DNA from 3 places in the Brevibacillus sp. 7WMA2 genome. Region 1 is predicted to be linked to each of the others. Evidence: riboswitches for the same ligand, from Rfam matches in the RefSeq annotation. Region 1 holds a riboswitch; each other region holds the start of a gene.
What was found. Region 1 has a riboswitch for S-adenosylmethionine ahead of GOP56_RS21405 (PLP-dependent transferase). Riboswitches for the same ligand answer to the same signal wherever they lie in the genome.

Region 1 (4,290 bases):
AGGAAGTGCGCAAGCAATTGCTACAAGCAGGTATTCGTGTTGAACTGGATTCTCGCAATGAAAAAATTGGTTACAAAATCCGCGAAGCTCAAATGCAAAAAATCCCGTACATGCTGGTTATCGGGGAAAAAGAGATGGAAGAGGGAGCTTTATCCGTACGCAAACGTGGAGAAGGCGATCTAGGCAGCAAGCCAGTTGCTGAGGTGTTGGCTCATCTTCAAAACGAGATTTTAGAGAGAAAATAAGCTGCAAAGCTTGACAAACACCTAATTGTTATGTAAAATTACTGGGTGTGATAACTTCACATTTCGAGATTGAAGCAGAAGCGCCCAGCTTCTCACCTGAATCGACGTCTAGCTGGACAGTTGACGGGTCTAACGTATGCAAAGCCTCCGATTGATTCGTTGTTTTGCTAAAGGTGAGATTAAATGCGGGCGCTATAGCGTCCGCATTTTTATGTATGTGGCGGTTGATGATGATTGATCGCCACATGCTTATGAAAAGCTTTCAACTATGCAAGAACAGCTTTTCTATTATCCGTTTTTGCTCTCGAAAGACTATGGAGGTGGCAAATCATTAGCAAGGATCAAATGTTGGTAAATGAGGCGATTCGTGCTCGAGAAGTACGCTTAATTGGTGCTAACGGTGACCAACTAGGTGTAGTACCACTAAGAGAAGCATTACGTATTGCACAAGAATCTGATTTAGATCTTGTAAACGTAGCTCCTACAGCAAAACCTCCCGTTTGCCGTATCATGGACTTTGGTAAGTTCAAGTATGAGCAATCGAAAAAGGAGAAAGAAGCTCGCAAGAATCAAAAAATTGTTGAGCTGAAGGAAGTTCGTTTTTCCTCTAACATTGAGGAGCACGATTTCCAAACGAAACTTCGCAATGTGCTAAAGTTTCTGGGTGAAGAACACAAAGTGAAATGTACGATTCGTTTCCGCGGTCGTGAAATTACCCACTCTGAAATCGGACAACAGGTGCTGGAACGTGTAGCAGCCGCTTGTGAACAAGTAGCAACGGTTGAACGCAAACCAAAAATTGAAGGTCGTAGCATGATTATGATCTTAGCTCCAACTCCGAAATCGGAAAAATAGGATACGAGACAGGAGGATTTCCCAATGCCTAAAATGAAAACTCACAGTGGAGCAGCAAAACGCTTCAAAAAGACTGGTAGCGGTCGTTTGAAACGTGATTCTGCTTACACGAGCCATTTGTTTGCTAACAAGAGCACTAAAGCGAAGCGTCATCTTCGCAAAGGTGGAATGGTTTCTAAAGGAGACCAAAAACGCATTGAGCAAATGATCACTTACTTGTAAGATTCATTTCTGCTCATTTTCCGCAACGAAAAATTTTCTAGCATGAGCCCCATAAGCGTCTATAGAGAGACCGCCATGCTACAGATCAGGAGGAATTGATTATGCCAAGAGTAAAAGGTGGCATTGTGACACGTCGTCGTCATAAGAAAATCTTGAAATTAGCCAAAGGTTACTTTGGTTCTAAACACCGTCTGTTTAAATCCGCTAATGCACAAGTAATGAAGTCCCTGATGTATGCTTATCGTGACCGTCGTCAGAAAAAACGTGACTTCCGCAAATTGTGGATCACTCGTATCAATGCACAAGCTCGCATGAATGGTCTTTCTTACAGCCGTTTAATGCACGGTTTGAAACTAGCTGGTGTTGAAGTAAACCGCAAAATGTTGGCTGATCTAGCTGTTAACGATAAAGCAGCTTTCAACGACATTGCAGCAGTTGCTAAAAGCAAATTGAACGCGTAATACCGTTCTTTTAGAAAAAGGCTGTCGAATTTATTCGGCAGCCTTTTTTGATTGATGCGAAAGAAAACCACTTGACATCGTTTAAAGTGTCTGATAATTTTAGAATCAACACAAATTGAATAGCATGACTTCTTATCCAGAGAGGCGGAGGGACTGGCCCGTTGATGCCCGGCAACCACTTGTTTATTGCAAGATGGTGCTAATTCCTGCAGGACAATTTTGTTCTGAAAGATGAGAAGGTTTGCTTACGGATTTCTTTGCGTAGCCAAAGCCTTCTTTCATCGAAAGAGGGCTTTTTTGTTTGGAAATAAGGCGAGATAGAGGAGTGGAACAGGATGCATATTGACACACGTTTGGCACAAATCGGGGTAGGGAAAGACAAAACAACAGGATCGCTCAGCTTTCCGATCTATCATGCAACAGCTTACCGACATCCAGCATTGGGGGAAAGCACAGGTTTTGATTATACGCGGACGGCTAATCCGACGCGAGCGGTACTTGAGGAAGCAATCGCTAATCTAGAGGGAGGAGACGGTGGCTTTGCCTGCTCTTCCGGAATGGCAGCGATACAAACAATAGTAGGCTTATTCTCCTACGGCGACCATTTGGTTGTTTCGCTTGATCTATATGGCGGGACATATCGATTATTCGAGCAAATCATGAAACGATACGGTATAACCTGCACGTATGTTGATATGTGTCAGCCAGAGCTAGTGGAGGCTGCTATTACTAGTCAAACACGCGCTTTGTTCATCGAAACCCCTACCAATCCCCTTATGCAAATTACAGATTTGAAATGCATGATTGATATTGCCAAACGCTATCAATTGCTATCCATTGTTGACAATACATTTATGACCCCCTATTATCAGCGACCGTTGGAGTTAGGAGCAGATATCGTCTTTCATAGTGCTACGAAGTATTTAGCTGGACATAATGATGTGCTATCTGGCTTGATCGTGACGAAGGGTGCTGATCTGACCGAAAAGATCGGTTTCTTGCATAATTCTATAGGAGCAGTGCTTGGCCCGCAGGATTGCTGGTTGGTGATACGTGGATTAAAAACATTGGCATTACGCATGGAGCGTCATCAATCAAATGCTTTTGCTGTGGCTGCATTTTTGCAAACTCACCCAGCGGTGTCAGAAGTCTTTTACCCTGGATTACCTACTCATCCGGGATATGATAGTCAGACGAAACAAGCAAGTGGCTACAGTGGAATGGTTTCCTTTCGCATTAAGGAACAATCAATGGTCGCTATCTTTTTAGAGCAATTACGAGTGATTTCATTTGCAGAAAGCCTAGGCGGTGTAGAATCCTTATGCACCTATCCTGCAACACAGACACATGCCGATATACCAGTAGAAGTACGGGAGCATGTAGGAGTCTGCAACCGATTGTTGCGTCTATCAGTAGGAGTTGAACATCCAAAAGATTTGATCGCTGACCTAACCTTTGCCTTGGATAAATGTTTACAAATAGAGGAGTGTATCCGATGAACTTTGCAACCAAAATCCTTCATGGTGCGTGTGGAATGGATCGTATAACGGGAGCTTCAAGCATCCCAATCTACCAAGCCTCTACTTTTCATCAACAAGATATTGATCAGCCTGGTACCTACGATTATGCAAGATCAGGGAACCCTACGCGGCAGGCGTTAGAAGAGACGATTGCCGCGTTAGAGGGGGGAGAACGGGGTTTTGCTTTTTCATCTGGAATGGCTGCCATTTCCAGCGTATTTCTTTTATTTTCAAGTGGCGATCACTTGGTAGTGGCCGAGGATGTCTATGGCGGAACATTTCGCTTTTTAACAACCGTGCTTGAACGGATGCAAATTGAAGTGACCTTTGTGGATACAACTCAACTGTCTTTCGTGGAGGCAGTGATTCAACCAAATACGAGGGCCATATTTTTAGAAACACCCTCCAATCCGACATTAAAGGTGACTGATTTGCGTGGGGTGATTGCAATTGCTAAACGACACGGGCTATTGACGATCGTGGACAATACTTTCTTGACTCCCTACTACCAGCGACCGCTGGAGTTAGGAGCTGATATTGTGTTGCATAGTGCGACCAAGTTTATCGGTGGTCACAGTGATGTGGTTGCAGGTCTGGCAGTGACAAAAACAAAGGAGCTAGGACAAAAATTATATGCGATTCAAAATGGATTTGGCGCCATTCTTGGCGTGCAGGATAGCTGGCTAGTAATGCGGGGCTTAAAAACCTTAAAGGCACGTTTGGATATTTCAACCCGAAATGCTGCCATTGTAGCAGACCATTTAGCAGAGCATCCTTTGGTCAAAAATGTCTACTATACGGGTTTGCCGACTCATGCTGGCCACAAAATTCAAGAGAATCAAGCAAATGGACACGGGGCTGTGCTTTCGTTTGACCTGGGAAGTCGAGCGCGGGTAAAGGCTTTATTTGAAAATGTGCAATATGCTCTCGTAGGAGTTAGCCTTGGAGGAGTGGAAAGTATTTTATCCTATCCAGCGCAGATGTCAC
Region 2 (4,290 bases), 1.5 Mb from region 1:
TCCTACGGTGATTGCGGTTGGTGCCGTTACGAACTCTAATACCATCCATAGCCGTTCTAATTTTGGACCAGAAATTAACCTAGTAGCCCCAGGCGTGAACGTGTATACGACAACAAGAGGTGGCGGGTACGATTCGATGAAGGGCACCTCTGCAGCGGCTCCTCAGGTAGCTGGTGCGGCGGCGTTAATTCTTGCTAGGAACCCAAATATGAAACCGTTGGAGGTACGCCAGCTTCTGTACCATTCAGCAACGAAATTAAATGGAGTGAGATGGGACAGGCGGACAGGATATGGTCTTTTAAATGTTCAGAAGGCAGTAATGAGTAGACTGCCTGAGGATATAAATGAGCCAAACAATACACAGCGTACCGCAGCCGCATTCCCCATGGAAAGTCAGATTCACGGCACTCTAAGCGACAAAGATAAGAGCGATTGGTTTTACACGGATATTCCTTATGAGGGAACCTTAGAATTAAAAGCAGAGGTTTCCGTGGATACGCAGGCTCCATTGGCGGCTAGTGTTTATCAGGATGGAAAGCCTCAGGATACGTATTATCTTGGTAATAAAGCCACTGCAACAATTGCAGTGAAGCCGGGCAAGGTTCACATTCACTTCCAACGGTCTGCGGTGTCTAGCACTTTACGCTATACCATTACCAATCGTTTTGCCATTGCACCTGATCGATATGAGCCAAATAATAGTATTGATCAAGTCCGACCCCTGCCTCCAGGTAATAACATTGAGATCAAGGGGAATTTTCACACAGCACAGGACGTTGATTGGTTTTCCTATTTTGTACGTGATCCAGGCAAGCTTTATCTGCGAGTGGATACAGATACTCTACGATTAGACCCGGAAATTAAGGTGCGTAAAGAACGCGATAAGACATCTGGCGGAATTTCCCTTAATAGCAGCTCGCCCACTGATCCATTAAAAAGCCTAGAGATGAACGTCACGCCAGGTCGCTATTTGTTCCAAATTCAGAACAGCTATCCTGCTGCTGTGAGCGGCGAGTACTTTTTTCAGCTAAATTATATGCCTGAACGAAAAGACCCAAATGAACCAAACGATACTTATCGTTTAGCTACAAAACTAGGGGATAACAGTCTAATTACAGGCACAATTCCTTCAGAAGCAGATAACGATTGGTTTACATTTTCGGTTCCAAAAGAAACGTATGTTACCATTCGGGCACCTTATGTACCGCCACAGGTAAAGATCATGATGAGTATTTACGATAGTCGCGATATGAAATATGCAATTCGAGCGGAAAAGGTTTTCGGACAAGATAATAGCATTGTCTTTGAAAAAAAATTAGCTGCAGGGACATACTATATAAAGCTGACCAGTACTACGCCATTCCGCTATGATGCGTATCGATTTACATTGACTCGTCAGGAAATGTACGGCGGCTTTCGAGACATACATGGGCATTGGGCTAGAAATGATATAGGTCGTTTAACTCAACGTGGAGTCATTACCGTACCTAATACGTATAGCTTCCGTCCAGATGCTAATATGACGCGAGCTGAATTCGCAGACATGCTCCTTCGCTCGATGAAGGCCAAAAAGCTTCCAACTGGTCGAATAGGTCTTAATACCTATAAGGATTTAGATAAGAAGCATTGGGCATATGAGAGCTTGTTACAGGCTTCTCAGTTGGGAATTATGAGTGGCTTCAATGGGAAAATTGAACCGGATCGACCTGTTAATCGAGCAGAAATGGCTTTGATGATTGCGCGTGCTAAAAAAATAAACGTGTCAAGATCGTCCAATACTTCTTATCGTGATGTCCCTCATTCACATTGGGCGGTGGCTGCAATCGAAACACTTTCACACTATGGCTGGTTACACGGTTATCAGGATGGAACCTTTAAGCCAGATCGTCCTGTGAAACGTGGGGAAATGGTCACTGTATTAGCTAAATCCTTCCAATTGTAAAATGCCGGGTTTTTTTACAAAAGTACATTGACACCCTTCTAAAAAAAGATTATTCTATAAATCATGGATATTACTCTTATCCAGAGTAGGTGGAGGGACTGGCCCAATGAAGCCCGGCAACCGTTTTGAGCGGTGCTAACCAGCAGAGAAAGGATAACTATCTAAATAGTTAGACTCACTCTGGCCGATAAGAGGGTTAAGGAACGCATTAGAAAAGCAACCTTTTCCTCAGCGGAGGGAAAGGTTTTTCTTTTTGTCGTGATGGAAACCTGGCTCGGCAAACATACTATATATCATGTTTCCAGTTGAAGGAGGTTTTAAGTATGGAATTGCAAAAAGGGCGTCGCTTGTTTACATCTGAGTCCGTTACTGAAGGACATCCAGATAAGATTTGTGACCAAGTTTCTGATTCTATTCTTGATGCGATCTTATCTAAAGATCCGAATGCTCGTGTAGCATGCGAGACATCTGTTACCACCGGATTAGTACTTGTGGCAGGTGAAATCACAACTTCTACATATGTAGATATCCAAAAGCTAGTAAGAGATACGATTCGTGAAATTGGTTACGATCGTGCAAAATATGGTTTTGATGCAGATACATGCGGTGTTATTACTGCAATCGGCGAGCAATCAGCAGATATCGCACTAGGTGTTGACCAAGCGTTGGAAGCACGTGAAGGTAGCATGACTGATGCTGAAATCGAAGCAATCGGTGCAGGTGACCAGGGTCTAATGTTTGGTTATGCTTGCAACGAAACACCAGAATTAATGCCTCTTCCAATCAGCATGGCTCACCAGTTGGCGCGTCGTCTGACAGAAGTGCGTAAAAATGGTACGCTTGAATACCTTCGTCCAGATGGTAAAACGCAAGTAACTGTTGAATACGATGGCGATAAACCAGTTCGCATCGATACAATTGTTATTTCTACTCAACATGCTCCAGAAGTAGAACTAGATCAGATTAAAAAGGATCTAATGGAGCAAGTAATTAAACCGATCGTTCCTACAAATCTGTTAGACGATCAAACGAAATACTTCATTAACCCAACCGGACGTTTCGTTATCGGTGGTCCTCAAGGGGATGCCGGTTTAACTGGTCGTAAAATCATCGTAGATACGTATGGCGGTTATGCTCGTCATGGCGGTGGTGCATTCTCCGGTAAGGATCCTACAAAAGTAGACCGTTCTGGTGCTTATGCAGCTCGCTATGTAGCGAAAAACATTGTAGCTGCAGGTCTTGCTGAACATTGCGAAGTACAGGTAGCTTATGCAATCGGGGTAGCTCAACCGGTATCTATCGCTGTAAATACATTTGGAACAGGAAAAATTGCGGAATCTGATTTGGTAGCATTGGTTCGCAAGCACTTTGATCTGCGCCCAGCAGGCATTATTAAGCAATTAGACCTACGCCGTCCGATCTATAAACAAACCGCAGCATATGGTCATTTCGGACGCAATGATCTGAATGTACCATGGGAGCGTACAGATAAAGCAGAAGATCTAAAAAAAGACGCTGCTAGCCTGTAAAAAATACAGAGAAGCCTAGGATTTTCCTGGGCTTCTTTTTTCTTATGAAAATTGCGAAAAAGGCTAGGCAAGTACAACTTCAATGGGGTAGACTACGTAGAGGATTCTGTAAATCTTTGTCGAAAAGCACTATAATAAGATCGAAAGGAACATGGGCGCATCATGAAGAAAAAACCTTTCTTTCTCGTCTTTTTCCTTCTTCTTCTGCTGTTTTCTATCCTTGTGTATTGGTTTAGACCAGAGAATGTAGGGATAGAAAATACGGATTATGTGCAACAAAAGACGGGGGATCATACGTCTCATTCATTAGAACCTAAAGGGCCAGACGTAGAGCAAATTCCTTCTAGAATTAGTAAACCAGAGGAAAAGCTATCAAACGAGAGATGGTATAAAGACAAGGTTGTCATCTTGAATTATCATCACATTGACCGTGACAGTAATAAGCCATTTGTAATAACACCAGAGCAGTTTGGTGAGCATTTACAATTTATAAAGGAACATAACTTTCATCCTATTAGCCTAAGAGAGTTTTTTACTTTTATGCAAACAGGCGTAACTGCCAAGGAGAATGCAGTTTTATTTACGTTTGATGACGGCTATGAAAGTTATTACACACATGCATATCCGTTGCTTTCCAAATATGGGTATCCATCTGCATCTTTTGTAATTGCAGGTAGATTGCGAGATACCATGGATCGAAAGCGAGAAAATATGACCGTTCCTTTAGCTTATCAACAAATTGACGAAATGCTGGCTTCCGGCTTAGTTGATATTGGCTCGCACACATTCAGTTTACATGAGCATAAAGAGCTGGATGAG
Region 3 (4,290 bases), 1.1 Mb from region 1:
CCATCTAGCAACAGTGACTAGCCGTTCCATATCCATTCTGCATTCCTTCATTCATACTTTTCATGCCCGTATGCAAAAAAGCAGCCATCCTCTCAAAAGAGAAAATGGCTGCCTTTTACCTTAATGAAGCTGCAATGCTAGCAACACAAAATATAGGAAAAACATAAACGAAATGATTAAAAGCGGCAAGGGAATTTCTTTTCGTCTGCCCATCGCCAGTTTAACAATTGGATACGCCATAAATCCGAAAGCAATTCCATCTGCAATACTCGCTGTAAAGGGAATCAGCACAATGATCAAGAACGCTGGCAAGCCTTCTGACATGTCGGAGAACTTAATCTGATTGACACTTTGCATCATTAGGCTACCAACTAGAATTAAGATAGGAGCAATCGCTGTATCCGGCACGTAACGAATGACAGGAATGCAAAAGATTGAGATCAAGAACAGAATTCCTACCGTAATTGCTGTAATCCCTGTTTTCCCGCCAGCGGCAATTCCTGCAGAACTTTCCGCTGAAGACACAGTTGGACTCGTACCAAACAATCCAGAAAGCATAGCTGAAATGGAGTTTGCTTGAAAAGTACGAGCAAATTTACTTTCTGGAACCATGCTGTGCAAAAGCCCCATATTTTCAAAAACAATCACCATGGTTAGCGGAAACACAGCCAGCCAAAATCCAGTAGTAACTATGCCGTCAAACGAAAATGCTCCAAAGACAGTGAGGTATGTCGAGAACGAGAAATCACTTGCCTGACTTGTACCACCTACCGTACCAAGGGCAATAGCAATCAGCGTATTTACAATAATACTGATTAAAAAGCTACCTTTTACATTGCGTAAAAATAGCACAACGGCAATTACCAAGCTGACCAATCCCAATACTACCTTCGTATCGCCCAGATCGCCTAAAGCAATAAATGTAGATGGATTAGGTACGATTAAGCCGCCTTTTTGCAAACCAATAAAGGTAAGAAACAACCCAATTCCAACCGTCATTCCTTCTTTTAGAGACAGTGGAATGCTTTTCGCTAAGATTTTGGCAACCGGTGTAAAAGCAATCACGATAAATAAAACACCTGACATGAATACAACTGCCAAAGCGCTCTCCCATGATAATCCCATAGATTTAACAATCGTATAGGAGAAAAACGCATTAATGCCCATACCAGGAACAAGTGCTACAGGAGCATTCGCCCAAAAACCCATGATCAAGCATCCTATGAAGGAGATAACGATCGTGGCAACAATACCTGCTTCCAATGGTATACCTGCATCCGATAAGATCATTGAATTCACGGCAATGATGTAGACAGCGGTGAAAAACGTGGTTAAACCAGCCAAAATTTCGTTGCGAACCGTTGTTTGATGACCTTTTACATCAAATCTTTTACGAAAAAATGAGTACAATATCGGTTCCCTTCTTTAAGCAAAACAACCCCTCGGCCCACCCGTGCCAATTCACCCCAAAAATTGGGGCAAGACACCTTTCCCTATAGTAGCAAAAAGAACGAAAAAGAGTAAATAGGAAAATGTAAAAATGTGCACATAAAAAAGGCAGTTATGCTTGTATGTAGGTTTTCATGTTTCCAGCTACTTCTATTTTACCCTCCAAAAAGCAAGCTGCTATACAAGTTATGCATCTTATTATGTATAATTATACTTATTTGTATTTTTATTCATGATTATTCACTTCATGTATCCTGTAAATAAATCTGTTTTGCTGTCGATATGTAGCTAAATTTTTAGAAGTTTAATCAAGTTAAAACAAGATGATTTCAATAGTTATCATAAACGGAAACTGAATTTGATTCCGCTATTTTTTCAGAATGCACAAAATATTATTGACTTATCATTCCAAGCTCCTTACAATAAAACAAACTTTTATTTTCATCAAGAGTGGTGGAGGGACTGGCCCGACGAAGCCCGGCAACCGGAACATAGTGTTCATGGTGCTAAATCCTGCAGAATCTGCAAGGTTCTGAGAGATGAATGTATGCGAAATTAGTAACGCAGCCTTCCTCTACTCAGAGGAGGGCTTTTTGCTATGAGAAGCCTGTCTTCCCTCTCTACTGCGCCACCATTGAAACCAAGAGAATCACCTTACTTTACATGGAAAAGGAGTGGTTTTTTTATGTCAAACCTCAATTGGAAAAGAGAAACACTAGCTCTTCACGGAGGTCAGGAGGCAGACCCAACTACCGGCGCTCTTGCCGTCCCCATCTATCAAACATCCTCCTATGAGTTTCGTGACACCAGCCATGCAGCCAATCTATTCGCGTTACAGGAGCCTGGGAACATTTATACCCGCATCATGAATCCAACCCAGGATGTATTTGAGAAACGTGTCGCCCTATTAGAAGGCGGTATTGGGGCACTTGCAACTGCATCTGGTCAAGCCGCCATTACATTTGCCTTATTAAATATTGCACAAGCCGGTGATGAAATCATCTCCTCTAGCAGTTTATATGGGGGAACCTACAATTTATTTGCCCATACCTTTGCAAAGCTTGGAATTACCGTTCATTTTGTTGACCAATCCAACCCAGACAATTTCCGTTCAAAGATTACGGACAAAACCAAGGCGATTTTCTGCGAAACGATCGGAAATCCTCAAATGCAGGTTGCCGATCTAAACGCTATTGCTACCATAGCTCATGAATATGGATTACCGCTCCTTGTGGATAATACCTTTGCCTCCCCTATTTTGTGCCGACCGATTGAACATGGGGCAGATATCGTTATCCATTCTGCTACTAAATTTATTGGCGGTCACGGCACATCTATCGGGGGAATTATCGTAGACTCCGGTCATTTCGATTGGAGTAACGGCAAGTTCCCTGGGCTCTCCACTCCAGACCCTACCTACAATGGAATTGTATATACAGAGGCGGTTGGCGATGCTGCTTATATCGTAAAAGCTCGTGTGCAGCTACAGCGAGATGTAGGAGCTACCTTATCTCCTTTTAACTCCTTTTTATTCTTACAAGGTCTAGAGACTCTCCACCTGCGGATGGAACGGCATAGTCAAAATGCACTTGCTGTTGCTCAATATTTAGAACAACACAACGATGTAGAGTGGGTGAGCTACCCAGGGCTTGCTAGCTCACCTACCTACGAACTTAGTCAACGCTATTTACCAGATGGTCAGGGGGCTTTGTTGACTTTTGGAATCAAAGGTGGAGTAGAAGCTGGCAAAAAAGTAATTGAATCTGTTCAATTGTTCTCGCATTTGGCTAATGTAGGAGACTCCAAATCATTGATCATTCATCCAGCTAGTACTACTCATCTCCAACTTACCCCAGGAGAACAAGCTAAGGCCGGGGTGACCCCTGGGATGATTCGTCTTTCCGTAGGTACAGAGGCAATTGAAGATATTTTGCAGGATGTAGAGCAGGCTATTCAAAAAGCTGTGGAAGCTGTACAAGTGTAAGCTGAGAATCGTGTAGGATGTAAAAAGGCGTGCTTCACTGTTGCCAGTCGCACGCCTTTTTCTATATGTAAGATGTAAATTTGGCTTTTGGCTCATCGCTTACTTTTTCGATACCTGAACATATGCGGTCTGCTTCACCGTGTACGTATCTGCGAGTGTTTCTTCTTTTATGACACCTAGCTTAAGTAGGCTGTTTATTTTTGCCACATCCACCTTGGACATCAGCCTCCATATTTGTGGATCTTCTACGGCTTTAAGCAGGTGTTCCTCATTAAACTCTTTCTTCTCTTGTTGACTAATTTTCAGACGGTAGTCTCCTATCTCAATCTCACACGGTTTTGGATAAACAGCCAACAGAATTCGTCGTAGCTCTGCCAGCTCCTCTTCTAACTCTTTTTGCTGTTGTTTGATCGCAAAATACCGAGCAATTGTAGCTTCCATGTGCCCCTCTCCTTTCGTTCTGACAACAATGTATGTAGAAAGGTCACACATAAGAACCGAGAAAGAAGGGGTTTATCACATCTTTTCCGTTATTCTGAATTCTTCTTTTGATATCTTCTTCCACAAATAACGACAAGCAACACTAGTAGGAAACTAACGACACTAATGATATTTTTTGCAGTGCCTTCCTTAATAAATAGATTCAGGAAAAATGTAGGCCCGACAATCAGCAGCAATAGATTTAGCGAGTGTTTTCCAATAAAGTTCAATCACTCTCTCCCCCCATGTTTTTATGATCAATAAAAGTTACATTCCTCCCATTGTATCATATTTATCAGCCTACTTCCCGATTAATACAAATACATTGCCATCCGGCGCCTCCATAATAGCTACATGACCACCTAATGAATTGGAAA

Region 2: another riboswitch for S-adenosylmethionine. It lies ahead of metK (methionine adenosyltransferase); the one in region 1 lies ahead of GOP56_RS21405 (PLP-dependent transferase).
Region 3: another riboswitch for S-adenosylmethionine. It lies ahead of GOP56_RS02965 (homocysteine synthase); the one in region 1 lies ahead of GOP56_RS21405 (PLP-dependent transferase).

Annotation. Positions count from the first base shown of each region.
Region 1 is NZ_CP048799.1:4,957,315-4,961,604, forward strand. It holds gene thrS (threonine--tRNA ligase) at 1-245, shown strand, start outside; ribosomal protein L20 leader region at 312-464, shown strand; gene infC (translation initiation factor IF-3) at 591-1,100, shown strand; gene rpmI (50S ribosomal protein L35) at 1,125-1,322, shown strand; gene rplT (50S ribosomal protein L20) at 1,424-1,783, shown strand; SAM riboswitch class I at 1,913-2,021, shown strand; gene GOP56_RS21405 (PLP-dependent transferase) at 2,119-3,282, shown strand; gene GOP56_RS21410 (aminotransferase class I/II-fold pyridoxal phosphate-dependent enzyme) at 3,279-4,290, shown strand, end outside.
Region 2 is NZ_CP048799.1:3,458,817-3,463,106, reverse strand. It holds gene GOP56_RS14525 (S8 family peptidase) at 1-1,942, shown strand, start outside; SAM riboswitch class I at 2,016-2,136, shown strand; gene metK (methionine adenosyltransferase) at 2,266-3,471, shown strand; gene GOP56_RS14515 (polysaccharide deacetylase family protein) at 3,634-4,290, shown strand, end outside.
Region 3 is NZ_CP048799.1:678,426-682,715, reverse strand. It holds gene GOP56_RS02975 (amino acid deaminase/aldolase) at 1-11, opposite strand, end outside; gene GOP56_RS02970 (NCS2 family permease) at 121-1,410, opposite strand; SAM riboswitch class I at 1,888-1,995, shown strand; gene GOP56_RS02965 (homocysteine synthase) at 2,135-3,433, shown strand; gene GOP56_RS02960 (hypothetical protein) at 3,533-3,874, opposite strand; gene GOP56_RS02955 (VOC family protein) at 4,214-4,290, opposite strand, start outside.